4 regions of the Nissabacter archeti genome follow, and region 2 is predicted to be linked to each of the others. Evidence: predicted binding sites of a transcription regulator. Region 2 holds the regulator's gene; each other region holds the start of a gene.
What was found. The regulator CRP, encoded in region 2, controls carbon source genes, mostly activating them, when cyclic AMP is high. The targets are predictions, from matches to a motif close to ATGTGANNNNNNTCACAT.
Positions count from the first base shown of each region.

Region 1 (8,022 bases), on a different contig from region 2:
TCCAGGGCAGTTTTGATTTCCTGCCGCAGGTCAGCGCTGCCGTCACCCAGCCGGTGCTGTGTAAAGATTTCATCATCGACCCGTACCAGATCTACCTGGCGCGCCACTATCAGGCCGATGCCGTGCTGCTGATGCTCTCCGTGCTGGACGATGAACAGTACCGCCAACTGGCTGCAGTGGCCCACAGCCTGAACATGGGCGTGCTGACCGAGGTGATCAGTGACGAAGAAGCGGCGCGCGCGCTGCGTTTGGGCGCGAAAGTGGTCGGCATCAACAACCGTGACCTGCGCGACCTGAGCATCGACCTTGACCGCACCCGCCGCCTGGCCCCGCTTCTGCCGGGTGTGACGGTGATCAGCGAGTCAGGCATCAACACCTACGCCCAGATCCGCGAGCTGAGCCGCTTTGCCAACGGCTTCCTGATTGGCAGCGCGCTGATGGCGGAGCCGGATCTGGCGGCGGCCGTACGCCGTGTGATGCTGGGTGAGAATAAAGTCTGCGGCCTGACCCGGCCGGAAGATGCCCAGGCGGCCCATCAGGCCGGCGCGGCCTTCGGCGGGCTGATTTTTGTCGCCCGCTCACCGCGTTGCATCTCGCCGGAACAGGCGCGGCAGGTGATGGCGGGTGCGCCGCTGAAGTATGTCGGCGTGTTCAGCGACCAGCCGGCTGACGAGGTGGCGCAGACCGCCGCCACGCTCGGCCTGCATGCGGTGCAGTTGCACGGGCAGGAGGATCAGGCGTACATCGGCCGCCTGCGCGCTTTACTGCCGGATACCTGCCAAATCTGGAAAGCGCTGAGCGTGCGCGACCAGATGCCCGCCCGTGACCTGAACCAGGTGGACCGCTATGTGCTGGACAACGGCAACGGCGGCAGCGGCCAACGCTTTGACTGGCGGGTGCTGGCCGGGCAGCCGCTGGAAAATGTGCTGCTGGCCGGTGGGCTGGGCGCAGACAACTGCGTGCAGGCCGCCCAGCTCGGCTGTGCCGGGCTGGATTTCAACTCCGGCGTGGAGTCTGCCCCCGGCATTAAAGACCCTGCGAAACTGATCGCCGTATTCCAGACGCTGCGCGCCTACTGAGGCGCGCCGTCAGACCGTTTTCATACACAGGACAGCGAAGAATGACATTACTTAACCCCTACTTTGGTGAGTTCGGCGGGATGTATGTGCCGCAGATTCTGATGCCCGCACTGAAACAGCTGGAAGAGGCGTTTGTCAGCGCCCAGCGCGACCCGGCTTTTCAGGCTGAATTTTTTGACCTGCTGAAAAACTACGCCGGCCGCCCGACCGCCCTGACGCTGTGCCGCAACCTGACGGCCGGTACCCGTACCACGCTCTACCTGAAGCGTGAGGATCTGCTGCATGGCGGCGCGCACAAAACCAACCAGGTACTGGGCCAGGCCTTGCTGGCGAAGCGGATGGGCAAAACCGAAATCATTGCCGAAACCGGTGCCGGGCAGCACGGCGTGGCGTCGGCACTGGCGTCCGCCCTGCTTGGCCTGAAGTGCCGCATCTATATGGGTGCGAAAGATATTGCCCGCCAGTCCCCCAATGTGTTCCGGATGCGGCTGATGGGCGCGGAGGTGATCCCGGTGCACAGCGGTTCGTCCACGCTGAAAGATGCCTGCAATGAGGCGCTGCGCGACTGGTCTGCCAGCTATGAGAATGCCCACTATATGCTGGGCACCGCCGCCGGGCCGCACCCCTACCCGACCATTGTGCGTGAGTTCCAGCGGATGATCGGCGAAGAGACCAAGGCGCAGGTGCTGGAAAAAGAGGGCCGCCTGCCGGATGCGGTGCTGGCCTGTGTGGGCGGCGGCTCCAATGCCATCGGCATGTTTGCCGACTTCATCGAAGAGGAATCGGTGGCGCTGATAGGCGTAGAGCCGGGCGGGCTGGGCATTGAGTCCGGCCAGCATGGCGCACCGCTCAAGCATGGCCACGTCGGCATCTATTTCGGCATGAAAGCGCCGATGATGCAGACTGAAGAGGGGCAGATTGAGGAGTCTTATTCTATCTCCGCCGGGCTGGATTTCCCGTCCGTCGGCCCGCAGCACGCCTACCTGAACAGCATCGGCCGCGCCGAGTATGTCTCGATTACCGATGAGGAGGCGCTGGACGCCTTCAAGGCGCTCTGCCGCAGCGAGGGAATTATCCCGGCGCTGGAGTCCTCCCATGCGCTGGCCCATGCGCTGAAAATGATTAAAGAGAACCCGGAGAAAGAGCAACTGCTGGTGGTGAACCTCTCCGGCCGCGGCGACAAGGATATTTTCACGGTCCATGACATTCTGAAAGCACGGGGAGAGATTTGATGGAACGCTATCAGCAACGTTTTGCGGCGCTGGCCGCCCGCCGGGAAGGCGCGTTTGTGCCCTTCGTGACCCTTGGCGACCCGAACCCGGAACTCTCGCTGGCGATTATCGACACGCTGGTGGAAGCCGGGGCCGATGCGCTGGAACTGGGCATCCCGTTCTCTGACCCGCTGGCGGATGGCCCGACGATCCAGAATGCCGCCCTGCGCGCCTTTGCCGCCGGGGTGACGCCGACCCGCTGCTTTGAGATGCTGGCGGCGATCCGCGAAAAGCACCCGGACATCCCGATTGGCCTGCTGATGTACGCCAACCTGGTGTTCCACAAAGGGATTGATGCTTTCTACCAGCGCTGCGCCGAGGTGGGCGTGGATTCGGTGCTGGTGGCGGATGTGCCGATCGAGGAGTCCGCGCCGTTCCGCGCGGCCGCCCTGCGCCACAACATCGCGCCGATCTTTATCTGCCCGCCGAATGCCGATGATGACCTGCTGCGCGAGGTGGCTGCCCACGGCCGCGGTTACACCTACCTGCTGTCACGCGCCGGGGTGACCGGCACCGAGCAGCGCGCCCAGTTGCCGCTTGGGCACCTGATCGACAAGCTGACCGAATACCAGGCCGCGCCGCCGTTGCAGGGCTTCGGCATCTCCGAGCCGTCACAGGTGCGGGACGCGCTGAATGCCGGGGCCGCCGGGGCGATCTCCGGCTCTGCCATCGTACGCATCATCGAGCAGTACCATGAGCAGCCGGAGGAGATGCTGCGCCGTTTGGCCACCTTCGTCACTGACATGAAAGCCGCTACCCGCGCCTGATCCCCCACGCCTTACCGTTTCGTGCGGTAAGGCGTTATTTGTGCTGCTTATTTCCCCGCTGGATTTGTCTAACCCTCATCTATGCACCAAACTGATTGAACCTGCGCCCGTAACGGCCGATTGGCTGTGGCAAAGGATGATTCCTTTATTTGGCATGGAGAGTGGACATGAAGATAGTCAAAGCCTTATCTGCACTGTGTATGGCGCTGATGGTTGCGCTGACCTTGTCTGCCTGCGCACCGACGGCAAAATCGGAAGGCACCGGCGGTTACCTGGATGACACGGTCATCACTACCAAGGTGAAATCTGCCCTGCTGGCGGATGACACCCTGAAATCGACCGAGATCAATGTCGAAACCTTTAAAGGCCGGGTGCAGTTGAGCGGCTTCGTCAGCTCGATGGCCGACGCCAGCCGCGCCGTTCAGGTGACGCGTAAAGTGACCGGTGTACGCTCGGTAGAGAACGCGATGCAGATCAAATAGCCGTTTTGCCGTAAAGAAACAGAAAAGGCGCACCCCGGTGCGCCTTTTTCTGCCTGATGAAACGCGGCCTCTCAGAAGCGGTAACCGGCACCAAACATAAAGACCCACGGGTCGATGCGGGTGTCGATACTCTGGTGGGCATCCCCGGCATTGAAGCGCGCCTTGGTTTCAATATTCATCCACCAGACCGACATGTTCAGCAGCCAGTGCTCATTGAGGTTATAGTCCAGCCCCGCCTGCCCGGCGATGCCCCACGAATCTTTCAGGCTGAGGTCGCTGAGGCCCGCCGCTTTGCCGGTGTCGTTGAATTTCTCGTCAAAGAAGGTGGTGTAGTTCACCCCGACGCCCAGGTAGGGGCGCAGCGCGTCCTGTTTGCTGCCGAAATAGTATTGCGCCATCAAGGTCGGCGGCAGTTGCTTGACTTCGGCAAGGGTGCCGGTGGATTGCAGGCCAATTTTATGTTTGAACGGCGTGGCCGCCAGCAACTCAACGCCGATGTTGTCGGTCACCAGGTAGCTGAAGGTCAGCCCCAGTTGGGTGTTGTTATCCACATCGAAAGGGCCAAGCCCCAGCACATTGTCTGACCCTTCCGTTGGCCGCACCGTGGCGGTTCCGGCGCGCACGATGAAATCCCCTGCCTGATGCGCCGACGCGATGGCCGGCAGTGCCGCTGCCGCCAGCAAAACCCAGGATGCCTTGTTCATTCTCCTCTCCTTTGCCTGAATATATTTCCGTGAGAAATGTTTATGGTTTTTACATTCATATTTCGTATAGGCGCGCATCATTGCATTGAAAAGATGAGGATTCCATCCCGATCAATTTACCCGGATACATTAAAAAGCAATGAATTGATCCAGATCAAAAACACCTGTTTTTATCGGCGCTTTTTCCGGCCTGAAATTTCTGTTGCCAAAAAACGGGGCCGTGAGTAACGTGCTCTTTCCCCGTGTTTTTGGTTCGAAACCGTAAGGAGTCGGTGGGTAATCAAGATGAGCGAATCCCTTAATCCCTGCGTTAGCTGTGGCGCGTGCTGCGCCTATTTCCGTGTCTCCTTTTATTGGGCCGAAGCCGAAGACGGCGGCGGGCTGGTACCGGTTGACCGCACGGAACCTCTCACCCCGTTTCTCCGCTGTATGCAAGGCACCAACAGTAAATCGCCGCGCTGCACGGCCCTTGAGGGCGAGATAGGCCAGTCAGTCTCCTGTTCCATTTACCTTAACCGGCCCACCCCGTGCCGGGAGTTTGATCAGTCTGGTGAAAACGGTGTCGCCAATGAGGCGTGCGACCGGGCGCGGGCGCGCTATGGCCTGCCGCCGCTCCCGGTGGTGCCGGTCAGCCTGCTGCCGGCGGCAATGCCGGATGCGGGGTGCCACACAGCCACGTAACAGGTTACAATCAGTGTCTTATTGTGATTTTGATTGTTGCCAAGGAGTTTCCATGCCCATCACGGCCAGTACGTTGTACCGTGACAGTTTCAACTTTATGCGTAACCAGCTGGCCAGTATCCTGCTGCTGGCGCTGCTGACCGCATTTATTACCGTGCTGCTGAACCAGGCCTTTATCCCGGATGCCGACCAGCTCAACATTCTGGCCAACGCGGAGAGTGACCTGGCCTCGACGGCCGGAATGGGGCTGCAGGAGATTATCCAGCAGATGACACCGGAGCAGCAGATCGTATTGCTGAAGGTGTCTGCGGCGGCGACCTTCTCCGCGCTGGTGGGCAATGTGCTGCTGGCGGGCGGGATGCTGACGCTGATCCGGCTGGTGTCTGAACGTCAGCCCACCAGCGCGCTGCGGGCCATTGGGGCCTCGGCCCCGATTCTGCCGCGTATGCTGCTGCTGATGTTCATCTGTACCCTGCTGATTCAGCTGGGCATGATGCTGTTTATCCTGCCGGGTGTGCTGATTGCGATTGCGGTGTCACTGGCCCCGGTGATTGTTGCCAGTGAGCGGGTCGGCGTAATGGGCGCGTTGCGCCTCAGTGCGCGGCTGGCTTACGCCAACATCCGTCTGGTTGTCCCGGCGATGATGCTGTGGCTGGCGGCCAAATTGCTGCTGCTGTTTCTGGTCAGCCACCTCACGGCCCTGACCCCGACGGTGGCAACCGTGGTGCTGACGGCGCTGAGCAACGTGGTCTCGGCCATGCTGCTTGTCTACCTGTTCCGTCTCTATATGCTGTTACGCAAGTAACCAGGATGGAATGGCAAGGGCACCTGCGGGTGCCCTTTTTTCTGCCTGCCCGGCACCGTTTGCGCGCCCGGCCGGTGGTACACACGCCCCGCTGAATCCGGTATAGTCGGCCAATCGGTTTAACATGGAATAATGTATGAAGCAGTTTCTGGATTTTCTTCCACTGGTTGTGTTTTTTGTGGTTTACAAGCTGTATGACATTTACGCCGCCTCCGGCGCATTGATCGCGGCGACCGCGCTGGCACTGGTTTTCACCTGGGTGAAATACCGTAAAGTTGAAAAAATGACGCTGATCACCTTCGCGATGGTGGCGGTGTTCGGCACGCTGACGCTGGTCTTCCATGACGATCTGTTTATCAAATGGAAAGTCACGGTGATTTATGGGCTGTTTGCCCTGGCGCTGCTGATAAGCCAGTGGGTGCTGCGCAAGCCGCTGATCCAGCGGATGCTGGGGAAAGAGCTGACGTTGCCGGACAGCGTCTGGAACCGGCTCAACAGTGCCTGGGCGCTGTTCTTCCTGCTGTGTGGCCTGGCTAACATCTATGTGGCGTTCTGGCTGCCGCAGAGCGTCTGGGTGAATTTCAAGGTGTTTGGCCTGACGGCGCTGACGCTGGTGTTTACCCTGCTGAGCGGCCTCTATATCTACCGCCATATGCCGGATGACCAGAAACACCCGCAAGAGCCTAAAAAATAAGTGGCCTGCCCCTGCCGGTCCGGCAGGGATTTACTTTCTTAGTGTGAAGCAATCCCATGAGTGAAAAACAGAGTTTACCCAACGGCGAGCTGGTGCTGCGTACGCTGGCGATGCCGGCAGACACCAACGCCAACGGCGATATTTTCGGCGGCTGGCTGATGGCGCAGATGGACATGGGCGGCGCGATCCAGGCCAAAGAGATCGCCGAAGGCCGGGTCGTCACGGTGCGCGTGGACGGCATGACCTTCCTGAAGCCGGTGGCAGTGGGTGATGTGGTGTGCTGCTATGCGCGCTGTATCCGTACCGGGCGCAGCTCGATGACCATCAATGTGGAAGTGTGGGTGAAGAAGGTGTCGTCTGAGCCATTGGGCCAGCGCTACCGCGCCACCGAGGCGGTGTTTACCTACGTGGCGGTGGACGATCAGGGCAAGTCCCGCCAGTTGCCCGCCGGGAAGGATAATTTCCGCGTCGGCAGCGACAGCTGACCGGTTCCAGCTCTGAGCCCCATCAAAAAGCCACGGCCTGCGCCGTGGCTTTTTTTCGTTTACTGGATGCTGCTGCCGCCATTGATTTTAAACACAATGGTTACCACCAGATCTTTACCGGGCTTCGCTTCGTAACGCCATTTGCGCATCGCCTGTTTGACTTCGCGCTCAAACATGTTGCGCGGCTCCGCAGACAAGATGCGCACGTTACCGACGCTGCCGTCACTCTCCACATCAAACTGGACTTTAACCCGCCCTTCCAGCCGCAGCGCAAACGCACGTTGGGGGTAAGTCGGCTGGCCGCGCTGCAAGGGACGCGGCCCCTGGGCCACTGTTGGCTGCGCGGCCGCGGCCGGGGCTGATTTTGCCGGTGACGGCGTGTTGGCCGTCTGCTTAAACGGGGAAGCGTCCGGTTTTTCCTGCCGCTCTGCGGGTTTCACCACCTCTTTTGGCCGTGGTTTCGGTTTTGGTTTTTCAACCTTTTTCTCAACCGGTTTTGGCTTCGGCTTCTCAATGGTCACCGCTTTCGGCGGGGGCGGCGGCTCAGGTTCCGGCTCCGGCTCTGCTTGCGGTTCCGGCGGTGCAGGCTCCGGTTCCACCGGCGGCGGCGGCTCCACGGCTTTCGGCGGCGCAAAATCCGCCGGGTTCACCATCGTGACGCTGATCGGTGCTTCCTGCTTAGGCGGCAAGGTGACCTCCTGATTAAAGGAGGCGTAAAGCAAACCGCCCACCACGGCACTATGCAATCCAACCGAGAGCACAACCGGGAGCGATATCCTGCGGGCAAATGAGAAGGTTTTTGGCGGCATAATGATTCATTTTCCTCTGAAGCCGCAAGTTTAAATGCAAATAGCAATCATATTCAATAAGCAGCAGGAAACTCTTCTGCCTTACGTCGCTAAAAAAACGATAAATCTTATTTTTTCAGCAAGTTATTAACAGAAGAGGAAAATTAACCCTACAGAAGTTACGTTCTGTTAACGTGAGCCGGCTGCCCTGGCGCGGCAGAGCGCACGTTAATCCCTTCCCGCCGCCCCCGATTTTCAGCTATGGT
Region 1 covers NZ_JAERKB010000009.1:177,403-185,424, reverse strand. The annotation lists gene trpCF (bifunctional indole-3-glycerol-phosphate synthase TrpC/phosphoribosylanthranilate isomerase TrpF) at 1-1,079, shown strand, start outside; gene trpB (tryptophan synthase subunit beta) at 1,121-2,311, shown strand; gene trpA (tryptophan synthase subunit alpha) at 2,311-3,117, shown strand; gene JK232_RS14650 (BON domain-containing protein) at 3,285-3,599, shown strand; gene ompW (outer membrane protein OmpW) at 3,671-4,303, opposite strand; gene JK232_RS14640 (YkgJ family cysteine cluster protein) at 4,589-4,984, shown strand; gene JK232_RS14635 (YciC family protein) at 5,037-5,789, shown strand; gene JK232_RS14630 (septation protein A) at 5,926-6,483, shown strand; gene yciA (acyl-CoA thioester hydrolase YciA) at 6,540-6,968, shown strand; gene JK232_RS14620 (energy transducer TonB) at 7,028-7,777, opposite strand.
Region 1: the regulator CRP is predicted to act here: its motif matches at 4,446-4,463, upstream of ompW (outer membrane protein OmpW).

Region 2 (8,022 bases):
CGCTGCCCGTCAGCCTTGAGCAGCTAAAAGCGCTGAAGCGCCTGCGTGATTTTGATGACGCCATTACCGCCCGCGCGCACGGCTTCCACAACGCGCTGGATTACTACCGCCGGTGCAGCGCCATGCCGCTGCTGCCGCGCATTACCACGCCCCTGCTGATTATTCACGCCAGGGACGATCCTTTTATGACCGACGCCGTGATCCCGGATGCCGCCCACCTGCCGGCGAATGTGGAGTACCAGCTGACCGAGCACGGCGGCCATGTGGGTTTTGTCAGCGGCAGTTTTAAGCGGCCGCAAATGTGGCTGGAACAGCGGATCCCCGCCTGGCTGGCCCCCTATTTACAGGAGCCTGAAACATGATTATTCCCTGGAAAGATCTCGACAGTGACACGCTGGATAACCTGATTGAAGCCTTTGTGCTGCGTGAAGGCACCGATTATGGCGAACATGAGCGCACGCTGGCGCAGAAAGTTGAGGATGTGCGCCGTCAGCTGAAAAGCGGCGAGGTGGTGCTGGTCTGGTCTGAGTTGCATGAGTCGGTCAATATTATGCCGCGCGGCCAGTTCCGGGGCGATGCACACGAACAGGGCTGACGTCATACGGTGGCCTGCCGGCACTGGCTGCATACGCATAATTATGATAACACTATAATTAATTATGCTGATTGCACCCTCTGCAGGCACTACCCCTTAACGGAGTTTTGAACACTATGTCAGCCAAACACCCGGTCATTGCCGTCACCGGCTCCAGCGGAGCCGGTACCACCACCACCAGCCTGGCATTTCGTAAAATTTTCCAGGAGCTGAACCTCCATGCCGCCGAACTGGAGGGCGACAGCTTCCACCGCTACACCCGGCCGGAAATGGACATGGCAATCCGCAAGGCACGCGACCTGGGGCGGCACATCAGTTACTTCGGCCCGGAAGCCAATGATTTCGGCCTGCTGGAACAATCGTTTATCCAATACGGGAAAGACGGCACCGGCCGCTCACGCAAATACCTGCACACCTATGACGAAGCGGTGCCTTACAACCAGGTGCCGGGTACGTTTACCCCGTGGCACCCGCTGCCGGAAGAGACGGACGTGCTGTTTTATGAGGGGCTGCACGGCGGCGTGGTCACGGAGTTGCATGACGTCGCCCAGCATGTTGACCTGCTGGTGGGCGTGGTACCGATCGTGAACCTGGAGTGGATCCAGAAACTGATCCGCGATACCAGCGAGCGCGGCCATTCGCGTGAAGCGGTCATGGATTCGGTAGTGCGATCGATGGAGGATTACATCAATTACATCACGCCGCAGTTCTCCCGCACCCACATCAACTTCCAGCGTGTGCCCACTGTTGACACGTCCAACCCCTTTGCCGCCAAAGCGATCCCCTCCCTGGACGAGAGTTTTGTGGTGATCCACTTCCGCGGGCTGGATTCTATCGACTTCCCTTACCTGCTGGCGATGCTTCAGGGATCATTTATTTCGCACATCAACACGCTGGTGGTGCCGGGCGGAAAAATGGGGCTGGCGATGGAGTTAATCATGGGGCCGCTGGTACAGCGGTTGCTGGAAGGGAAGAAAATCATCTGAGGCCGGGCGGCGCAAGAGCCGCCCGGTCAGATTACCCGACAGCGATAATTTCAAAACTGTGGGTGACCGCGGCGGCCTTACCCAGCATCAGCGAGACGGAGCAGTATTTCTCCGCTGACAGATTCACCGCACGCTCCACGGCTTTCTCCGTCAGCCCTTTGCCGGTCACCACAAAATGCAGATTGATCTCCGTAAAGGTGCGCGGTGCCTCGTCACGGCGCGCCGACGTCAGGCGCACTTCGCAATCCCGCACATCATTGCGCCCTTTTTGCAGAATAGAAACCACATCAATGGCGCTGCAGCCGCCCACCGACATCAGCACCATTTCCATCGGGCTTGGCGCTTTATCACCGGCATTGCCGTCCATCAGAACCTGGTGGCCTGAGGCGGATTCGCCCATAAACGTCAGCCCTTCAACCCACTTAACCCGTGCCTGCATACGTCATTCTCCGGTTATTTTCTTAAAACAGCCTACCTTGCCGTACTAAAACAGGCAATCAGGCCGATCTTCATCATGCTGAAGCGAGACAACAGAAGACACCCGGTTCTGGCTGTGATAAAACAAACCCGAAACAAAATGTTCTGTATGGAGCAAGGTCAGGTTTTTAACGGAGCGGCGGGGCTGCCCGATGGTTCCTTTTTGGCCGTTACCTTGCAACATTATCAGACAGTTAATACTCTACAATAATGCATCTCTTTTTAAGAACGCCGTACAGGGAACTCTGAGCCCTGTGATTTTGGGCAGCGATTACAACAGAGGATAAAAGCAAATGGTTCTCGGCAAACCGCAAACAGACCCTACTCTCGAATGGTTCCTGTCTCATTGTCATATTCATAAATACCCTTCCAAAAGTACGCTGATTCACCAGGGTGAAAAAGCCGAAACGCTCTACTACATCGTAAAAGGCTCGGTCGCCGTGCTGATTAAAGATGAAGAGGGCAAAGAGATGATCCTCTCTTACCTCAACCAGGGGGATTTCATCGGTGAACTTGGCCTGTTCGAAGAGGGCCAGGAGCGCAGCGCGTGGGTACGCGCCAAAACAGCCTGTGAAGTGGCGGAGATTTCCTACAAAAAATTCCGTCAGCTGATCCAGGTTAACCCGGATATTCTGATGCGCCTCTCCTCGCAGATGGCGCGCCGCCTGCAGGTCACGTCAGAGAAAGTCGGCAATTTAGCGTTCCTGGACGTGACCGGCCGGATCGCGCAAACCTTGCTGAACCTGGCCAAGCAGCCGGATGCCATGACGCACCCGGATGGTATGCAGATCAAAATCACCCGTCAGGAAATTGGCCAGATTGTGGGATGCTCCCGCGAAACGGTTGGCCGTATCCTAAAAATGCTGGAAGATCAGAACCTGATCTCCGCCCACGGTAAGACGATTGTCGTTTACGGCACCCGTTAACCTCTCGTAAAAACGGCGCATACGCGGCCCGCCCGCGCTGCGCCGTTGTCTTTGTGAGCACCCATGTGGCGTAGGCTTATCTACCATCCTGAGGTCAATTACGCGCTCAGACAAACGCTGGTACTTTGTCTGCCGGCGGCGATTGCCCTGCTGTTCGGCCAGCTGCAAACCGGCCTGCTGTTCTCCCTGGTCCCTGCCTGCTGCAACATCGCCGGCCTCGATACCCCGCACAAACGTTACTTCAAACGGCTGGCCATCGGCGGCACCCTGTTCGCGGTGTGCAGCCTCGTGCTGCAATTGCTGCTGCTCTATGCCCACTGGCCGCTGCCGCTGATCATGCTGACGCTGGCGCTGCTGCTCGGCGTGACCGGGGAGATAAGCCCGCTGCACGGCCGCCTGCTGAACGGTACCCTGGTGGCGGCCATTTTCACCCTGAGCATGGCCGGGACGGCACCGCTGTGGCAGGCACCGGGCCTGTTTGTGCTCGGGACAGTCTGGTACGGGCTGTTTACCTGGGGCTGGTTCCGCCTGTGGAAAGAGCAGCCGATGCGCGAAAACTTAAGCCTGCTCTACCGTGAACTGGGGGAATATCTGGAGGCGAAATACAGCCTGCTGACCCAGCATACTGACCCGGAAACCGCGCTGCCGCCGCTGCTGAAACGCCAGCAGAAAGTGATGGAGCTTATCGTCCAGAGCTACCAGCAGCTGCACATGCTTTCCAGTGAAAATAACCCGCACAATAAACAGCTGTTCCGCACCTTCCAGGTGGCGCTGGATCTGCAAGAGCACATTACCGTCAGCCTCCATCAGCCGGAAGAGGTGCAGAAGCTGGTGGCGCAGAGCCAGGCAGAAGCGATAATCCGCCGCAATGCGGAAGTGATCGCCCAGCGGCTGCGGATGGTGGCGGACGACATCCTCTACCATCGCCGCCCCGGGCCGTTCGCGATGGACAAAGAGCTGCAGGCGCTGGAGAAGCTCGCCAACCGTTACCAGGACAACCCGGTCGGCCGCTTCTGCTATTACCACTTCAGCCGTATCGCCCGCCTGTTGCAGACCCAGCGCCCGCTTTACCGCCGTGATCTGATGGCGGCCCAGAACCGCCTGCCGTTCTGGCCGGCGCTGCGCCGCTATCTGTCGTGGAAATCGATGTCACTGCGCAATGCGGCGCGCGTGGGAGTGATGCTGGCGACCGGCAGTACCCTCGGCCTGTTCTTTGACCTGCCCAAACCTTATTGGATTTTGCTGACCGCCCTGCTGGTCATTCAGAACGGTTATAACGCCACCCGCGTGCGCATCCAGCACCGGGCAGTCGGCACGCTGGCCGGGCTGGTGATTGCCGCCGGGGTGCTGCACCTGCAATTGCACCAGGGCATTATGCTGGGCCTGATGGTGCTGATTATGCTGCCCTCCTATCTGGTACTGCGCAAAAACTATGGGCTGGCGATGGTCGGGCTGACCGTCACCGCCGTGTACACCCTGCAACTGGTGACGCAGAACGGCATTAATTTCCTGATCCCCCGCCTGGTGGATACCCTGCTCGGCTGCGGGCTGGCGCTGGGCAGCACCATATGGCTCTGGCCGCAATGGCAGAGCGGATTGCTGCGGGAAAATGCCTACCAGGCGCTGGAAGCCGATCAGGAGGCCATCCGCCTGCTGTTGCAGGAAAACCCTGACCCGGCGAAGCTGGCCTATACGCGCGTAATGGCCAACCAGGCACATAACACGCTGTACACCTCGCTGAATCAGGCGATGCAGGAGCCGGGCTTTAACTCCCGCTACCTGGCGGACATGCGCCTGTGGGTGATGCACAGCCAGTCGATTGTGGAACACCTCAACGCGATGACGATCCTGGCGCGTGAGCATGACATGCTGTCGGCAGAACGCGCGCAGGCGTATCTGGAAACCAGCGAAATCGCCATTCAGAGCTGTCAGCAGCGGCTGATGTATGACGGCCCGGCTGAGGGCAGCCAGAACCAGCGCCCGCTGTTCCGCGCACCGGAGAGCGAGCCTGACATGCCGGTCACCGAGATGGAGCGCCATCTGCAACGTATCATCTCCCACCTCAGCGTGATGAATACCATTTCATCGCTGGCCTGGCCGCAGCGCCCGCACCACGGCATCTGGCTCAGCCGCCACCTGAAACAGGACAAAAAAAACCGCCCGGAGGCGGTTACACAAGACGAAGAGACCGCTACGCGCTAATGACGGTGGCGATCGCTTTCTCCAGCCGGGCCATGCCCTCTTTGATATCGTCAAACTCAATCACCAGGGACGGCGCAAGGCGCATCACATCCGGCCCGGCGTTCAGCAGCATCAGCCCATGCGCCGCGGCCGCCATCAGAATATCGCGTGCTTTGCCGCGGTACGCGTCATTGAGTTCAGCGCCGATCAGCAGCCCCATGCCGCGCACCTCTTTGAACACCTGATATTTCTGGTTAATGGCCTCAAGTGCCTGCAGGAAATGCTGGCGGCGCTCCTCAATCCCTGCCAGCACCGCCGGGGTGTTGATGGTATCCAGCGCCGCTTCAGCCACCGCACAGGCCAGCGGGTTGCCGCCATAGGTGGTGCCGTGGGTGCCGACCGTCATCGCCGAGGCGATTTCATGGGTGGTCAGCATCGCGCTGACCGGGAACCCGCCGCCCAGCGCTTTGGCGGTGGTCAGGATGTCAGGCGTCACGCCGTAATTCATGTAGCTGAACAGCTTGCCGCTGCGGCCCATGCCGCTCTGCACCTCGTCAAACACCAGCAGGGCCTGATGCTCGTCACACAACGCACGCAGCCCCTGTAAGAAGGCCGGGTCGGCCGGGGTGACCCCGCCCTCGCCCTGGATTGGCTCAACCACAATGGCGCAGGTATGGTCATCGATCACTGCTTTCACGGCATCAAGATCGTTATACGGCACATGGACGATGTCTGCCGGCTTCGGGCCGAAGCCATCGGAGTATTTCGGCTGGCCGCCGACCGACACGGTAAACAGCGTGCGGCCGTGGAAAGCGTTATGGAACGCGATGATTTTGCTTTTGTAGGGGCTGTGGCGATGGGAGGCGTAATAACGCGCCAATTTGAACGCGGCTTCATTGGCCTCGGCGCCGGAGTTGGCAAAAAACACGCGCTCTGCAAACGTGGCATCAATCAGCTTTTGCGCCAGCCGCAGCGCCGGTTCATTGGTAAAGACGTTGCTGACATGCCACAGGGTTTCCCCCTGCTGTTGCAGGGCGGCCACCAGCGCCGGGTGGCAGTGGCCGAGCGCCGTCACCGCGATGCCGCCGGCGAAATCTACGTACTCTTTGCCCTGCTGATCCCAGACGCGGCTGCCTTTGCCTTTTACCGGGATAAACTGCGCCGGTGCATAAACAGGCAAAATTACCTGATCAAAGGTGTCGCGCCCTACTGCTGCTTTATCTGTCATACCGCTCTCCATCTGCCGTTAGATCAGCCGGCACGAGCTTCGCCCGCGTCAACATGTGAAATTATAATCACGAAATATGCATAATAAATCACACTCAGGCAACCTGAAAGGCCACTGTATAGAAAAATAACCGCGCGTTTTACCCAGGCGGAACATTACAGCTGAAGAAAATTATCCAGCAGCTGTAATCCTTGTTCACTCAGGATGCTTTCAGGATGGAACTGCACGCCTTCCAGCGGCAGGCTGCGATGGCGGATGCCCATAATTTCATCCCGCGCACCATCACGGGTTGTCCAGGCGGTCACGCTGAAACAGTCCGGCAGGCTGTCCGGGTCAATCACCAGGGAATGGTAGCGCGTTACCGTCAGCGGCTGATTAAGTTGCCGGAATACACCTTGCCCGTCATGCGTAATCTGCGAGGTTTTCCCGTGCATCACCTGGCGCGCCCGCACGATCTTCGCCCCAAAACTCTGCGCCATCGCCTGATGCCCCAGGCAGACGCCCAGAATCGGTAATTTCCCGGCAAAATGGCGGATCGCTGTGAGCGAAATCCCGGCTTCATCCGGCGTGCACGGCCCCGGTGAGATCACCAGCCGTTCAGGCGCCATCTGCTCAATCATTGTCAGGGTCAGGTGATCGTTACGGACAACCTGTACCTCTGCCCCAAGCTGGCAGAAATATTGGTACAGGTTATAGGTGAAGGAGTCGTAGTTATCTATCAGCAACAGCATAAGTCATTCCGGCAAACTATCTCCGGGCAATTCTACGCATTTTCGCCGGGTTCACTCACGACTTTATTGAAGATGGCCGTCAGCGCCGTGAGGTCGCCAAAGGCAGCCTTTTCATTGGCGTCCACCCAGGCGGCATGATCGGTCTGCGACCAGTCGATCACATACCCGGCGTGAATCACCAGTTGCTCAAAGAAGATGCGTTGCGCACGGCCATTCCCTTCACGGAACGGGTGCAGCACATTCAGCTCACAATAGTAATAGGCCAGGCGCTCCACCAGCGTGTCACGCGGCAGATCCGCCAGGTAATCCTCATCTTCCAGCGCCTGCATCAGCGCATTGCCCTCTTTTTCGATATAGGCAAAGTGGCAGAAACGCGTGTCTTGTTTGTAGATATCCATCTCACGCAGCTCACCGGCCCAGGCGTAGAGATCCTGAAACAGGGCCTGATGGATGGCACACAAGTGCGGCAACCCACACTCACGCGGGCCAAGCTCAATGGTGGCGGCCCGCAGCGGTGTCAGCGCCAGCTCCGCTTCACGCAAGGTGGCCGCTTTACGGATGCCCAGCTTATTTTTCAGCACCTGTGAGTTGGCATACAGATAGGGATCGGCCCCGTCACCAAACTTATCGTTCATACTTTGCCCTCACCTGCTCAAGCTGTGCCAGCGCCTGCTCCGCAGAGAGCGCAACGGCTTCTACCTGATAGCCATCAAGCGCCATGCTCGCCTGGAAATTGGCATTTCGGTGTTGCTGAAACAGTTTCTCTTTCTGTTTCTGCGTCATTTTCTTCGCCACAGCAGACCTCCTTTTGGGCGGGTGATGCCTCCGGTAATAGCAGGACAATGCCTGCCGGTATGCGGCTAAGTATAGACAGTGGTATCGGGGGAAGCGGGCCGGA
Region 2 covers NZ_JAERKB010000002.1:342,079-350,100, reverse strand. The annotation lists gene JK232_RS04315 (hydrolase) at 1-362, shown strand, start outside; gene JK232_RS04310 (YheU family protein) at 359-595, shown strand; gene JK232_RS04305 (phosphoribulokinase) at 712-1,581, shown strand; gene JK232_RS04300 (OsmC family protein) at 1,613-2,020, opposite strand; gene crp (cAMP-activated global transcriptional regulator CRP) at 2,352-2,984, shown strand; gene JK232_RS04290 (YccS/YhfK family putative transporter) at 3,048-5,186, shown strand; gene argD (bifunctional acetylornithine/succinyldiaminopimelate transaminase) at 5,176-6,393, opposite strand; gene JK232_RS04280 (aminodeoxychorismate synthase component II) at 6,549-7,124, opposite strand; gene JK232_RS04275 (putative adenosine monophosphate-protein transferase Fic) at 7,157-7,759, opposite strand; gene JK232_RS04270 (YhfG family protein) at 7,749-7,919, opposite strand.

Region 3 (8,022 bases), on a different contig from region 2:
GATCTCAAGCCGTGGCTGGGGCGCTGGCTGCGCCGCAACACCGGCCTGCAAACCGGCAACGTCAGCCTGGCGGCCTGGTTGCAGGTGCAGAACGGCGAAATTGCCGGGGGCGATGCGCGGGTACGGCAGGGCGAGGCGCGCTGGAACATCGACGGCCAGCCGCACCGGCTCGAGGTGGCGGATCTCTCCCTCCATGCGAAACGGCAGGGGCGCGGCTGGCAATTTGATGTGCCGCAACTGGCGTTGCAGACCGACGGCCAACCGTGGCCGCGCGGCGGCATCTCTGCGTTGTGGCTGCCGGAAAACACCGATTTCCTCGGCCCGAATCAACGCGAAGAGTTACGCCTGCGCACCCGCCATATCCGCATTGAGCGCCTCGGGCCGCTGTTGCCGATGGTGGCGTTCCTCTCGCCCAATCTGCTGGACCGCTGGAATGACCTGAAACCCGCCGGGCATATTGATGCGCTGGCGCTCGACATCCCGCTCAAGCAGCCGGAACTGACCCGTTTCCAGGCGAAATGGCATGACGTCAGCTGGCAGCACTGGAAAGTATTGCCGGGCGTCAGCCATTTCGCCGGGACGCTGAGCGGCAGCGTGCCGCAGGGACGGCTGGATCTGGACCTCAACGAGAGCGTGTTGCCGTATGGCGAGATGTTCCGCGCGCCGCTGGAAGTGCACCGCGCGCAGGGGGCGATTGGCTGGGTCAACAACAGCGACCGGCTGGAACTCTGGGGGCGCGGGCTGGACGTGCAGGCGCGCTCGCTGTGGGCCACCGGTGATTTCGACTATATGCAGCCGGCCAACGGTACGCCGTGGCTGTCGATTCTCTCCGGTATCCGGTTGTATGACGCCGGTGACGCCTGGCGCTACTTCCCGGAACCGCTGATGGGCACCCATCTGGTGGATTACCTGAGCGGGGCGATCCAGGGCGGGCAGGTGGAGAACGCCACGCTGGTCTACGCCGGGAACCCGCACCTGTTCCCTTACAAACACAATGACGGCCAGTTCCAGGTTTATGTGCCGCTGCGCGCGTCCACCTTCCGCTTCCAGCCGGGCTGGCCGGCGTTGCAGGATCTGGACATCGACCTCAACTTCCTCAACGACGGCCTGTTTATGAAAGCGGCCCATACCACGCTGGGGCAGGTGCAGGGCAATAATGTGGTGGCCGCAATCCCGGATTACCTGAAACAGAAGCTGCTGGTGGATGCCGATATCCGGGGTGCGGGTAAAGAAGTGGGAAATTACTTCAACCAGACCCCCCTGAAAGGCTCGCTGGGGGCCGCGCTGGATGAATTGCAGATCGGCGGCGATGTCAGTGGGCGCTTACATCTCGATATTCCGTTGAACGGCCAGCAGGTCAGGGCCAGCGGTGATGTGCAACTGGCGGATAACAGCCTGCTGATTAAACCGCTGAACACCACCATCAAGCACCTGAACGGCCGCTTCCGCTATGACAACGGCAACCTGCAAAGCGAACCGATGCAGGGCAACTGGCTGGGGCAACCGCTGGCGGTGGATTTCTCCACCCAGGAGCAGCCGCAGAGCATGGGCATCAAGGTGAACCTGTCCGGTGACTGGCAACCTGCCAGGCTGCCGGGCTTACCGGCGGCGGCTATTCCGGCCCTGGGCGGCAGCGCCGCCTGGAAAAGCCAGGTCGGCATTACCCTGCCGCACCAGGGCAAGCCGGAGTATGACGTAGAGGCCAGCGTGGATCTAAAAGCAGTAAGCAGTCACTTACCCGCGCCGCTGGGCAAAACCGCCGGTGAGCCGCTGCTGCTGACTGCCAGGGCGAAAGGTGGGCTGAAAAGCTTTAACCTGACCGGGCGCGTCGGCAAAGAGAACGCCTTTAACAGCCGCTGGCTGCTGGGGGACGCACTGACCCTTGACCGCGCCGCCTGGCAGCGCCATAGCGCCACCCCACCCCCGCTGCCTGCCGACAGCAGCCTGACGCTCGACCTCCCGGCGCTGGATGGCGAAAGCTGGCTGGCGCTGCTGTCACCGGCGCAGGCTATCCCGGCAGCGGCCAATGCCGCCCCGGCGCTGGCGTTCCATTTCCCGAAACTGGTCACCCTGACCACCCCGGTGCTGGAGGCCGGCGGGCAGAGCTGGCATAACGTCGCGGTGAACACCACCCAGCAAGCGGGCGGGATGCAGGCGCAGGTACACGCGGATGAAGCGGACGGCACCCTGAAAATGGCGGAAAGTGCGCCGTGGCAGGCGGATATCCGCTACCTTTATTATAATCCGCAGTTCGCCGCGGCCACCGGCGAGCGCGCCTCCGGCACCGGCAGCAATCCGTTCGGCGAAAACATCTCCTTCAGCAACTGGCCATCGGTGATGCTGCGCTGCCGGAGCTGCTGGTTCTACGGCCAGAATGTGGGCCGGGTGGAGGCGGATGTCACGCCGCAGGGCGACACCCTTACGCTGCGTAACGGGCTGGTGGACACCGGCAAAATGCGCCTGACGGTGGACGGCCAGTGGCAACAGGGCAGCGCCGGATCGCGTACCGGGCTGAAAGGGACATTGCAGGGCGAGAAAATTGATGAAGCCGCCGCCTGGCTTGGCCTCTCAACCCCGCTGAAAGCCGCGCCGTTCAATGTGGCGTTTGATCTGCACTGGCAGGGCGAACCGTGGAAACCATCCATCCCGACGCTGAACGGCACGCTGAACAGCGCGCTGGGCAAAGGGGAAATCGCCGATCTCGGCGGCGGCCGCGCCGGGCAATTGCTGCGGCTGATCAGTTTCGATGCCCTGCTGCGCAAGTTGCAGCTTGATTTTAGTGATACCTTCGGTAAAGGTTTCTATTTCGACTCCATTAAATCCACTATCTGGATCAAGGATGGCGTGCTGCACACGGATGACCTGCTGGTGGATGGGCTGGCCGCTGACATCGCCATGAACGGGCAGGTGGATCTGGTGCGCCGGCAGATTGAGATGGAAGCGGTGATCGCGCCGGAAATCTCCGCCACGGTGGGGGTGGCCACCGCGTTTGTGATAAACCCGGTGATTGGCGCGGCGGTGTTTGCCGCCACCAAAGCGCTGGCACCGCTCTGGAACAAAATCTCCCTGATCCGTTACCACATCAGTGGTAACTTGGATCAACCCAAGATTAATGAGGTGTTGCGCGAGCCGAAAGCGGCCGGGGCGAAGTAGCCGGGCGCAACATCCCCGAATCCGGTGCGCCGCACCGGAACCCTATAACAATGAGTGAAGATACTATGAGCCTGGCCTTTGCTAGTGAGCAGTTACTTACTGCGAACAACCTTACGCACCAAGACCTTTCCTCGGTATTGGGTCAACTGGCTGAGCGTCGCCTCGACTATGCCGACCTCTATTTCCAGTCCAGTTACCATGAAGCCTGGGTGATTGAAGACAGCATCATCAAAGACGGCTCCTACAACATCGACCAGGGTGTCGGCGTGCGCGCCGTCAGCGGTGAGAAAACCGGCTTCGCCTACGCCGACCAACTGACGCTGAACGCGCTGAACCTGAGCGCCCAGGCGGCACGTAACATCGTGCGTGAGAACGGCAGCGGCAAAATTCATACGCTGGGCGCCGTCAACCACACCGCGCTTTACCCGCTGCTCGACCCGCTGCAAAGCCTGCCGCGTGAAGAGAAAATCGCCCTGCTGCACCGGGTGGACAAGGCGGCGCGCGCCGCTGACCGCCGCGTGCAGGAAGTCAGCGCCAGCCTGACCGGCGTGTATGAAACCGTGCTGGTGGCGGCCACCGACGGCACGCTGGCGGCGGACGTGCGCCCGCTGGTGCGGCTCTCCGTGAGTGTGCTGGTGGAAGAGGACGGCAAACGCGAGCGCGGCTCCAGCGGCGGCGGCGGGCGTTTCGGTTATGACTTCTTCCTGCAGAACGAAAACGGCGAAGTGCGGGCGGAAGCCTGGGCGCGCGAAGCGGTGCGTATGGCGCTGGTGAACCTCTCCGCCGTCGCGGCCCCGGCCGGGGCGATGCCGGTAGTGCTCGGCGCAGGCTGGCCGGGCGTGCTGCTGCATGAGGCGGTCGGCCACGGCCTGGAAGGGGACTTCAACCGTCGCGGCACCTCGGTATTCAGCGGCCAGATGGGCGAGCTGGTGGCCTCTGAACTCTGCACCGTGGTGGATGACGGCACCCTCCAGGGGCTGCGCGGCTCGCTGGCGATTGACGACGAAGGCGTGCCGGGCCAGTACAACGTGCTGATCGAGAACGGCATCCTGAAAGGCTACATGCAGGACAAACTCAACGCGCGCCTGATGGGTGTGGCCCCGACCGGCAACGGCCGCCGTGAGTCCTACGCGCACCTGCCGATGCCGCGCATGACCAACACCTACATGCTGGCCGGGCAGTCCACGCCGGAAGAGATCATCAGCAGCGTGGAGTATGGCCTCTATGCGCCGAACTTCGGCGGCGGCCAGGTGGACATCACCTCCGGCAAGTTCGTGTTCTCCACCTCAGAAGCCTACCTGATTGAGAAAGGGCGCATCACCAAACCGGTGAAGGGCGCGACGCTGATCGGCTCCGGCATCGAGGCGATGCAACAGATTTCGATGGTCGGCAACGATCTGGCGCTCGACAAGGGCGTCGGCGTCTGCGGCAAAGAGGGGCAAAGCCTGCCGGTGGGCGTTGGCCAGCCGACGCTGAAACTCAACACCCTCACCGTCGGCGGCACCGCGTAATCCTGTCTCCTGATACACACCGACTGCCCGCGCCTGCGGGCAGTCTGCTTTCCGGCCTTCACTCCTCGAGCGGCTTCTGCTCACGGTACTGCTTGAACAGCGTCCCGACCTGGTTGAAATACTCCGTCAGGTAGTTGATGCACACCTGCACTTTCAGCGGCAGCTTGTCTTTTTCGGTATAGAGCGCGTACACCGGGCGCGGGTCAGAGTGGTAGCGGGCAAACAGGATCTCCACCTCACCGGCGTTAATCTCATCAATAATCCACATCAGCGGCACATAGGCGATGCCCGCCCCGGCCTTGAGCCAGCGGATCATGGTCTGCGAGTCATTGGTGACAAAACGCCCGTGCGGGCTGAGGCGGGTGGTGATCCCTTCCGGGGCGATCAGTTCGAATTCGCTGTCGGGCCGCACGCTGTATTCCAGCCAGGAGAAATTGACGATGTCGGCCGGTTTCTCCGGCGTGCCGTGCTGGTTCAGGTAGCTGCGCGCGGCGCACACCACCATCGGCATGGAGCCCAGGCGTTTTGAGAACAGGCTGGAGTCCTGCAACGCACCGACGCGGATCACCACGTCCAGCCCGTCGGCAATCAAATCCGGCGCGGGGATGCCGGTCACCAGGTTTACTGTCAGGCCGGGGTATTCGCGCATCATGTCGGCGGTCATGTTCGCCAGCACATTCTGCGCCATGGTCGAGGAGCTGCCGATGCGCAGCGTGCCGGTCGGGGTGTTATTGAAGGCGTAAAGCTGCTCATGCACCTCCAGCACATCCTGCAACATACGGCGGCAGCCCTGATAGTAAATCTTCCCTGCCTCGGTCAGGCCGATACTGCGGGTGCTGCGGTTCAGCAGTTTCACCTGCAACTCATTCTCCAGTTTGGAGACGGTCTGGCTGATGGAGGAGACACTCATTTCCAGCTGGCGCGCCGCGGCGGTAAACGAGCCGCACTCCACTACTTTGGCAAACACGGACATGCGCTTGAGTCGTTCCATTATTCACTCTGGCTTAAAAGTGATTTAGATCACATAAGGTAGATAGACTGATAACAACAACGCTACCATAGTCCCACGGGTGAAGTGCCTTTGATTGGGCGAATCTGTAGTCAATCAATTCTCCTCGCGACACCTCCGCACTGCTTTCAGCTTACTTTTTCTTAACGCCTTCCTGCGCTTCCCCAGTGGAAGGTGCCGGATATTGCCTAAAATAGCTGAAGCACCGGCGCGGTATGGTGAGGTATTAGCCCGGCAGAGTAAACAATAAGGAATAAATGATGAGTTTGCTTCCGGTAATGGTGATTTTCGGATTATCGTTTCCCCCGGTTTTTTTCGAAATACTCGCCGCCCTGGCGCTGTTTTTCATTCTGCGGCGGCTGCTGCAACCCACCGGGATCTATGATTTTGTCTGGCACCCTGCACTGTTCAATACAGCGCTGTACTGCTGTCTGTTCTATCTGATTTCTTGTCTCTTTGTCTGAGGTCGCTGTGAAAACCCTTTCTATAAAAATAATTCGTATTGCGATCACCCTGCTGTTGGTCATCCTCGCGGCCATCGCGATTTTCCGCGCCTGGGTGTTCTATACCGAATCGCCGTGGACGCGCGATGCCAAATTCACCGCCGATGTGGTGGGGATTGCACCGGACGTCACCGGGCTGATTACCGATGTGCCGGTGAAAGATAACCAGCTGGTGAAAGCCGGGCAGATCCTGTTCACCGTCGACAAGCCGCGTTACCAGCAGGCGCTGGAAGAGGCCGAAGCCGACGTGGCCTACTACCAGGCGCTGGCGGCGGAGAAGAAACGTGAGGCGGGCCGCCGCGTGCGTCTGGGTGTCCAGGCGATGTCGCAGGAGGAGATCGACCAGTCCAACAACTCGCTGCAAACCGCCCAGCACCAGCTGGCGAAAGCGGTGGCCGCGCGTGACCTGGCGAAGCTCGACCTGGAACGTACTGACGTGAAAGCGCCGGCGGACGGCTGGGTCACCAACCTGAACGTGCACGGTGGGGACTACATCACCCGCGGCTCGACTGCCGTGGCGCTGGTGAAGAAAAACACCTTCTACATTCTGGCCTACATGGAAGAGACCAAGCTGCCGCAGGTGAATATCGGTGATCGCGTGGAAATCACCCCGCTCGGCAGTAACCGCATCATGCACGGCACCGTGGACAGCATCGCCGCCGGGGTCAATAACAGCAGCAGCACGCCGGACAGCAAAGGCATGGCGACCGTGGACTCCAACCTGGAGTGGGTACGCCTGGCGCAGCGCGTGCCGGTGCGCATCCGGCTGGATGCCGCTGACCAGGCGCACCCGTACCCGGCGGGCACCACGGCCACGGTGGTGATAACCGGTACCAATGACCGTGACGTGACCACGGAGTCGCCGTTTGTGCAGTTCCTGCACCGTTTGCGCGAGTTCGGCTAAGGGGCAGCGATGAAAAGCCTCAACGTTGAGTTTCCCTTTCCGCGGATGCGGTTTGCGCTCAAGCTCACTTTTGCCATTCTGTTTGCGCTGATCCTCGGCTTCCATCTGGAGCTGGTGACGCCGCGCTGGTCAGCGATGACCGCCGCGATCGTGGTGGCCGGCCCGGCGTTTGTCGCCGGCGGCGAGCCGTTCTCCGGCGCGATCCGCCACCGCGGCTGGCTGCGGATCATCGGCACCTTTATCGGCTGCCTGGCGGCGCTGGTGATCATGATCGCCACCATCCGCGCGCCGGTGGTGATGCTGCTGCTCTGCTGCATCTGGGCCGGTTTCTGTACCTGGTGGTCATCACTGGTGCGGGTGGAAAACTCCTACGCGCTGGGGCTGGCCGGTTATACCGCGCTGATTATCGTCGTCACCTCTGCCAATACCCCGCTGCAAACCCCGCAGTTCGCTGTGGAGCGGTGCAGTGAAATTGTGCTGGGGATCGTCAGTGCCGTGATCGCCGATCTGCTGTTCTCGCCGCGCTCCATCAAAGCGGACATCGACCGGCTGGTGGAGAAACTGCTGGTGGACCAATACCGGCTGATGCAGCTCTGCCTCGGTTCTGCCGAACGGGAAACCGTGGACAAAGCCTGGGGCGATCTGGTGAAAAACACCAATGCCCTGAACGGGATGCGCAACCACCTGATGATGGAATCCTCCCGCTGGGGGCGCGCCAACCGGCGGCTGCGGGCGTTGCATACCCTGTCGCTGACGCTTATCACCCAGGCGTGCGAAACCTATTTCATCCTGCTGAACCACCCGGAAGAGATCTCCGCCAGCGTGCGCAGCCTGTTTGATGAACCGGCCGACACCCTGCCGGAGGTGCATAAGCGGATGAAAGTGCTGCGCCACCTGCTGACAAACAACGCCAGCGCGCCGGTCACCGTCACCAGTTGGGTC
Region 3 covers NZ_JAERKB010000011.1:122,795-130,816, forward strand. The annotation lists gene yhdP (AsmA2 domain-containing protein YhdP) at 1-3,153, shown strand, start outside; gene tldD (metalloprotease TldD) at 3,219-4,664, shown strand; gene aaeR (HTH-type transcriptional activator AaeR) at 4,723-5,655, opposite strand; gene aaeX (p-hydroxybenzoic acid efflux pump operon protein AaeX) at 5,934-6,137, shown strand; gene aaeA (p-hydroxybenzoic acid efflux pump subunit AaeA) at 6,145-7,080, shown strand; gene aaeB (p-hydroxybenzoic acid efflux pump subunit AaeB) at 7,090-8,022, shown strand, end outside.
Region 3: the regulator CRP is predicted to act here: its motif matches at 5,673-5,690, upstream of aaeR (HTH-type transcriptional activator AaeR).

Region 4 (8,022 bases), on a different contig from region 2:
TTGCCATGGGTTTCTTTGACCTGATTGGCGCGGTCTTCCTGATCGCCTTTATTGCTGAACGCCGCACCGCGCGTGCCTGAAAGGGAATGTAACGATGAAAACGCTGAAAAACTGGTCACTGCTGACCGCCGATGACCACCACGTTGAGTTAGCCGTCGACGGCAGCCACCGCCTCTGCCTCTATGTGCTGGATACCGGCCTGTTCCGCGTGCTGATTAAACGCCGCAACCAGCTGGCCCTGGATCGCACCTGGAGCATCGCCCCGGATGGCGATGTGCCGTGGGAAGGCCGCGCGCGGGAGAGCGTGGCGGGCTTTGCCCTGCCGGGCTTCACCCTGGAGGAGCAGGACGGGACGTTGTGCCTCAGCACAGAGAGACTGCGCGTGACGGTGCACCAGCCGCTGTGGCTGGAGTGGCACTACCGGGATGAGGCCGGGGCGTGGCAGCTGCTGGCCAGTGACCGGCCAACCAGTGCTTACCTGCTCAACGCCCACGGTGACGGCGTGGCGCACTACCAGCGCCGCTTCAAAGAGGAAGCCTATTACGGGCTGGGTGAGAAAGCCGGGCCGTTGCAGCGCACCGGCAAACGTTATGAGATGCGCAACCTGGACGCGATGGGCTACAACGCCGCCTCCACTGACCCGCTCTACAAACACATCCCGTTTACCATCACCCGGCGGCCGGACATCAGTTTCGGGCTGTTTTATGACAACCTCAGCAGTTGCTGGCTCGACCTGGGCAACGAGCTGGATAACTATCACCTGCCTTTCCGCCGCTGGCAGGCGGAAGCGGGTGATATCGACTACTACCTGTTCCTCGGCCCGCAGGTGCTGGATGTCACCAAAGCCTTTGTGCGCCTGACCGGCAAAACGCTGTTCGGCCCAAAATGGAGCCTGGGCTACAGCGGTTCCACCATGCACTACACCGACGCGCCGGACGCCCAGCAGCAGCTGATGCACTTTATCCGCCTCTGCCGCGAGCAGGCGATCCCCTGCGACTCGTTCCAGCTCTCCTCCGGCTATACCTCGATCAACAACAAGCGCTACGTGTTCAACTGGAACTATGAGAAAGTGCCGCAGCCGGAAGTAATGACGCAGGCGTTCCATGACGCCGGGCTGAAACTGGCGGCCAACATCAAGCCGTGCCTGTTGCAGGATCACCCGCGTTACCAGGAAGTGGCGGAGCGCGGGCTGTTCATCCGGGATTCAGAGCAGGCCTGCCCGGAGCGCTCCAGTTTCTGGGATGACGAAGGCTCACACCTTGATTTCACCAACCCGGATGCCGTGGCCTGGTGGCAGCAGGGCGTGACCAAACAACTGCTGGAAAAAGGCATCGATTCCACCTGGAATGACAACAACGAATATGAAGTGTGGGACGGCGAGGCGCGCTGCCACGGGTTCGGCCGCGAGATCGCCATCAAGCATATCCGCCCGGTGATGCCGCTGCTGATGATGCGTGCGTCAATGGAGGCGCAGCAGGCGTTCACGCCGCACAAACGCCCCTACCTGATCTCCCGTTCCGGCTGCGCCGGGATGCAGCGCTACGTGCAGACCTGGAGCGGCGACAACCGCACCAACTGGGAGACGCTGCGCTACAACACCCGCATGGGCGTCGGCATGAGCCTGTCGGGGCTGTACAACGTCGGCCACGACGTCGGCGGCTTCTCCGGCGACAAACCGGGGGCGGAACTGTTTGTGCGCTGGGTACAGAACGGCGTGATGCACCCGCGCTTTACCATCCACTCCTGGAATGATGACCACACCGTCAACGAGCCGTGGATGTACCCGGCGGTGACCCCGGCGATCCGCGAGGCGATTGAGCTGCGCTACCGGCTGCTGCCCTATTTCTACACCCTGTTGTGGCAGGCCCACGCGGATGACGAGCCGATGCTGCGGCCGACTTTCCTCGACCATGAGCATGACGCGCAGACCTTTGCGGAATGCGATGAGTTTATGCTGGGGCGCGATCTGCTGGTGGCGAGCGTGGTGGAGCCGGGGCAACGCCAACGCAGCCTGTGGCTGCCGGACAACCACAGCGGCTGGTATGACTACCACAGCGGCCAGTGGTTCAGCGGCGGCCAGCAGGTGACGCTGGATGCCCCGCTGGAGCGGCTGCCGCTGCTGGTGCGCGCCGGGGCCGCCCTGCCGCACAGCGCCCGCCTCACCCATGTGGACGCCCAGGCCGACAGCGTGCGTGAGCTGAAACTCTACCCGCTGCGGGGAGAAGGCGTCTCCCACGGCAGCCTGTTTGAGGATGACGGCGAATCCTGGGGCTACCAGCAAGGTGACGCGCTGTGGCTGACATGGGAAATGGCCTGCACCGCCACCGAGATCCAGCTCACCTTCCAGCGCAAAGGCCGTTACCAGCCTGCCTGGCAAGAGATTGCCCTGACCCTGCCGCCGGGTGAAACCCGCCGCCTGCGGGTGGATGGCGTGGAGAGCCGGGTGTGGCACCTGTAAGCCGGGCCTGAATCGCCGCCATAAAAAAAGCCGGGCAAGATGCCCGGCTTTTTTGTGCGCGTAAAATCAGGCGTAGATGCCCTGGCTGCGCAGGTAGTCTTCGTAGGTGCCGCCGAAGTCGATAACCTTGTTCGGGGTGATCTCCAGCACGCGGGTCGCCAGCGAGCTGACGAACTCCCGGTCATGGGAGACGAAGATCAGGGTGCCTTCGTACATCTCCAGCGCCATGTTCAGTGACTCGATCGACTCCATGTCGAGGTGGTTGGTGGGTTCGTCCATGATCAGCACGTTCGGTTTGCGCATCATCAGCTTACCGAACAGCATACGGCCCTTTTCACCCCCGGAGAGCACTTTGACCTTTTTCTTGATGTCGTCCTGGCCGAACAGCAGGCGGCCGAGGATGCCGCGCACCGCCTGCTCGTCATCTTTGTCCTGCTTCCACTGGCTCATCCAGTCAAAGACCGTCATGTCCACGTCGAAATCTTCCGCGTGGTCCTGCGCGTAGTAGCCGATGTTGGCGTTTTCAGACCATTTCACCGTCCCGGCATTGGCCTCGATGTCACCCACCAGCGTTTTCAGCAACGTGGTTTTACCGATGCCGTTCGCGCCCAGTACCGCGACTTTCTCGCCCACTTCCACCATCAGGTTGAGGTTCTTGAACAGCAGCCCCTCATCGTACCCTTTGGAGAGTTCCTGCACTTCCAGCGCGTTACGGAACAGCTTTTTGTCCTGCTCGAAGCGGATGTACGGGTTCTGGCGGCTGGAGGCTTTGACTTCATCGAGCTGGATTTTGTCAATCTGGCGCGCGCGCGAGGTGGCCTGCTTGGATTTGGAGGCGTTGGCGCTGAAGCGGCTGACAAAGGATTGCAGTTCGGCAATCTGTGCCTTTTTCTTGGCGTTGTCAGAGAGCAGGCGCTCACGCGCCTGGGTGGCGGCAGTCATGTACTCGTCATAGTTGCCCGGATACACGCGCAGCTCGCCGTAGTCCAGGTCAGCCATGTGGGTGCAGACCATGTTCAGGAAGTGACGGTCGTGCGAAATGATGATCATGGTGCTGTTACGTTCGTTCAGCACCTGCTCCAGCCAACGGATGGTGTCGATGTCCAGGTTGTTGGTCGGTTCGTCGAGCAGCAGGATCTCCGGGTTGGAGAACAGCGCCTGCGCCAGCAGCACCCGCAGTTTGAAGCCGGGGGCGATTTCGCTCATCGGGCCGTAATGCTGTTCTACCGGGATGCCGACACCCAGCAGCAATTCACCGGCGCGGGCTTCGGCGGTGTAGCCATCCATTTCACCGTAGGCCACTTCCAGGTCAGCCACTTTGTAGCCGTCCTCTTCGCTCATCTCGGCCATCGCGTAGATGCGGTCGCGTTCTTCTTTCACCTGCCACAGTTCGTCGTGGCCCATGATCACGGTGTCCAGCACGGAGAAATTCTCGTAGGCGAACTGGTCCTGGCGCAATTTACCCAGGCGTTCGTTCGGATCAAGGAACACGTTGCCGCTGCTCGGCACCAGATCCCCGCCGAGAATTTTCATAAAGGTGGATTTGCCGCAGCCGTTGGCGCCGATCAGGCCGTAACGGTTGCCGCCGCCAAATTTGACGGAAATATTTTCGAACAGCGGCTTGCTGCCGAATTGCATGGTGATGTTGTTAGTACTTAACACAACGCTCGCTCTTGTCTGGGAATGTGATGAGGCGCGCATTATGCCATAACCGGCGGGCGGGGTCGCGCATCGTTTTGGTTGTTTTTCGCGCAACAAACAGAAAACCCGGCCGGAGCCGGGTTTTGCGGGCAGGGGAACGGGGATCAGAAGCTGTAGCCGATCACCGCGTAGTAGCCCCAGCCGGTGGACTTGACGTCAAAGTTGCCGTTGCCGAAGTTCAGCTCGGTGCCGTCCTGCCATTGGCCGCCGTTATGGAAGTAACGCGCCACCACAGAGTAGTGCCAGTGGGCGTAGTTCAGCGCCAGGATATGGCTGGAAGCGATGGAGTTGCTGGTCCGGGACTTGTTGCCGTTTTCGTTGAGGTCAGAACCCCAGTCGAAGTTGGTGAAGCCGATGTAGCTGAAGTGGCCGCCCCACAGGTCGCCCAGCGGCAGGAAGTATTTGACCTTGAAGCGGTAGCCGTCCCAGCTGTTTTCGTTGGCGGCGCTGTAGTTTTCCCACTGGTATTTGGCATAGACGTTCAGCGAGAGGTTCAGCGGGGTATGGGTATCGATGTCGGTGCCGAGGCCCATATACCAGGTGTTCTGGCGGTTATCGCTGTCCGGGCCGAGGTCGAAGATATAGTTGTTGGCGAAGTACCACTCTTTGAACGGCCCAAAGCTCAGGTCAGTGCCGGTGAGTTTGTCGATGGAGAAGCGCGGTTCAATCTCCATAAACAGCGGTGAGCCGTTTTTGTCCCAGATGCCGGTATCGTTGCTGTTGCCTGCGCCGAACGTTTTCGGCACATCGAGGTAGCCGTAGAAGTCGAACCAGTCTTTATGGGCGAAAGCTTCATATTCCAGGTAGATATCGTTATTCAGCCGCGGCCCGAAGCGGGTGTGATAGCTGCCCACCACATTGACGCTCTGTTTCCACCAGTCAGAGAGGTATTCCCCCTGATCGCTGGACCCGACATTGGATTCAGCCAAAGCGGTAGCGCTGTAAGAGAGGGCGATCAACGCGCCCGCGGCGAAAAGACGATTTTTCATTGTGGTTACCAGTGCGTGAAGGGGGGCGTTTCCCTGCCGGGTTGGGGAGGTGTCAACCAACAAAACCCGCGGCGGCAGCGTCATTAACGATCATTGCTGTCAAACATTCCGCGACCGGTTTACCGCCGGAACTTCAGAACATTCTTAAGTGTCATGATTTCGTAACTTAATACGCGATTGTGTCAACAAATGTCAATTTGAGTTGCAATGTTATGCATTTGTTTCGTGATCTTGCTCACATATCGTTAATGGCCGTAAAGATACGGATTTTTAACGGTTGCGCAATCGGTTACTTAGAAAAAGTTGAATTTGGGGTAACAAGGGAAGATTTTTTAATCAACACCGGCAACTAAAGGGATATTGAGACAGGCTGAAGGAAGAGAAACACAGAACATATAAGACTCCCCCTACCCTTTCCTGACATACCAAAAGGTTTGCAGTCTGGTGGGGGCGTAAAAATCATTGCTGAGTGAGCCGCAGGGCCGGGCGAGCACACACGACGTGTGCGAGAGGTGCAGTCACGCCGGGAGCGTGTCTGCACCGGCCCGAAAAGCCCGGAGGTGAAACGAAGGGACCCGCTACGCGGGCAATGATTCAGCCGGGGCACCGAAAGCGCGCGGGTGCAGGGCCGGCGCGCCGGCAGGCCCTGCTCGGTTGAGGCTCGGAGGCTCAGGCAGCCAGCGATGCTGAACAACCGAAACATGCCACGTTACCCATTAAAATTAACATGCGGCACTTATGCCCGCGGGTGCAGGGCCGGCGCGCCGGCAGGCCCTGCTCGGTTGAGGCTCGGAGGCTCAGGCAGCCAGCGATGCTGAACAACCGAAACATTCCACCTCGCTGAAACATGCCACCTCACCGAAACATTCCCCAAAACCGATAAACGGATGACGCAGGGCACCAGCCCTACTCCCCCTTCTTATTACTCCGGTAAATCAACACCAACGCCACCGCCAGACACACCAGCGCCGCCAGGCGGTTCCCATTGAGCGGGATCTCCGGGTTATCCAGCCAGCCGAAGCTGTCGATCAGGATGCTCATCGCCAGTTGGCCGAGGATCACCGCCACCGTCGCCACCGCCGTGCCGACACGCGGCACCGCCGTCACCATGATGATGATATACGGCACGCCAAACAGCGCACCGGCCAGTTGCCACTTCGGCACCGTCATCAGCGTTTGCGGATGCGCGCTCTCAAAGAACAGGATCAGCAGCATCGTCACCAGCGCCCCGAGGCTGAAGGTGAGGAACGCACTTTTCAACACCCCGACGCGTGCGCCGAGTTGCCCGTTAATCGCTGCCTGTACGCTCAGCGCGGCCCCGGCGACGATCGCCAGTACCACCATAATCATTTCTGTCATCGTTTATCCCCGTGCAATCAGCCACAGTGCCGCAATAATGAACAGCAGCGCCAGCAGGCGTTCCCTGCCGATTTTCTTCTTCGCCCCACCAAACCAGCCGTAATGGTCGATCAGCACACTTTTGGCCACCTGCCCGGAGAGAATGGCGATCATGGTCATGGCCAGCCCGATAACCGGCGTGGTCAGCGTCAGCACCACTACATACACCGGCCCCAGGATGCCGCCGAGCAGTTGCCAGGCGGGTTGCGCGGTAAATGAAGGCGCGTTGCGCGGGCCGAAAAACAGCACCAGCAGCAGCGTCAGGGCGCTGCCGACGCCAAAGATGCTCAGGGTGGCCCAGAGATGGCCGACTTCGCTGCCCAGCGGGCCGAGCAATCCGGCCTCGACCGACAGCCCCATGCCGCCGAGGATCACCAGCGGGATCAGTAACAAATTCATACGTTGCCTTTTTGTTGTTAAAAGAAAGGTGTCAGCACGTGAATGCAAAAACAGGCCGCCCACCGGGCGGAGGCGGACTATAACGTGGCGCGCTATTGCGAAAAACCGGATAATAGCGAAAAGAGTTTTGCGGATAATGCACAGATGAACGATTTCGATGCCGTTTCCCTGCGGGCCTTGCGCCTGTTTGTGGCCGTACTGGATGAAGGGAGCTTTTCCGAGGTAGCGCGTCGCACCGGGGTCGCGCCCTCTTCTGTTTCGCGGGTTGTCCAGCAGCTCGAGCAGCATCTGCACACCCAGTTGCTGTACCGCAACACCCGCGCCCTGGCCCCCACGGAAGCGGGGCTGGCGTTCAGCCATTACGCACGGCGGATGCTGGAACAGGCGGATGAGGCGGCGCGCACCTTGCAGGAGCGGGAACAGTTGCCGGGCGGGCTGGTGCGCATCAATGCGCCGGTGGTGTTCGGCCAGCGGCACCTTGCCCCGTGGCTGGCGGCGCTGGCGGAGCGTTACCCGAAACTCAATGTGGAGCTGACCCAGACCGACGACTATGTTGACCCGCTGCACACCGCCGCTGACCTGCTGATCCGCATCGGCGTGCTGAACGATTCCAGTATGCACGCCCGCCCGCTGGCACGGCTGCGCTACCGGCTGGCGGCCAGCCCGGCCTATCTGGCACGGTTCGGCACGCCGCGCACCCCGGAGGATCTGCACGCGCACCGTTGCCTGGTATTTAAGGGGTCATCCGGGCCGCAGCGCTGGTTTTTCCGCCCGCGTGAGGGTGAACAGCCGTGGCAGGCCTACAGCCTGCGCGGGCCGCTGACCGGCAACAACGCCGAAACCCTGACGCAGGCGGCGCTGGACGGCCTCGGGCTGGTGCTGTTCCCGAGCTGGCTGATTGGCGAGGCGCTGCACCAGGGGCGGCTGGTGCGGCTGCTGCCGGCGTATCAGGCGTCGATTACACTGGAGCCGTCCACGCTGGCCGCGCTCTACCCGCGCAGCCGGTTGCCGTCACGCAATGTGCGGGCGGTGGTGGATTTTCTGGTGGAAAAAATGGGCGACCCGCCCTACTGGGAT
Region 4 covers NZ_JAERKB010000008.1:139,319-147,340, reverse strand. The annotation lists gene JK232_RS12395 (MFS transporter) at 1-80, shown strand, start outside; gene JK232_RS12390 (glycoside hydrolase family 31 protein) at 95-2,458, shown strand; gene JK232_RS12385 (ABC-F family ATPase) at 2,525-4,120, opposite strand; gene JK232_RS12380 (nucleoside-specific channel-forming protein Tsx) at 4,264-5,148, opposite strand; gene JK232_RS12375 (DMT family transporter) at 6,055-6,507, opposite strand; gene JK232_RS12370 (DMT family transporter) at 6,511-6,945, opposite strand; gene JK232_RS12365 (LysR family transcriptional regulator) at 7,090-8,022, shown strand, end outside; gene JK232_RS12360 (GNAT family N-acetyltransferase) at 8,013-8,022, opposite strand, start outside.
Region 4: the regulator CRP is predicted to act here: its motif matches at 4,142-4,159, upstream of JK232_RS12385 (ABC-F family ATPase).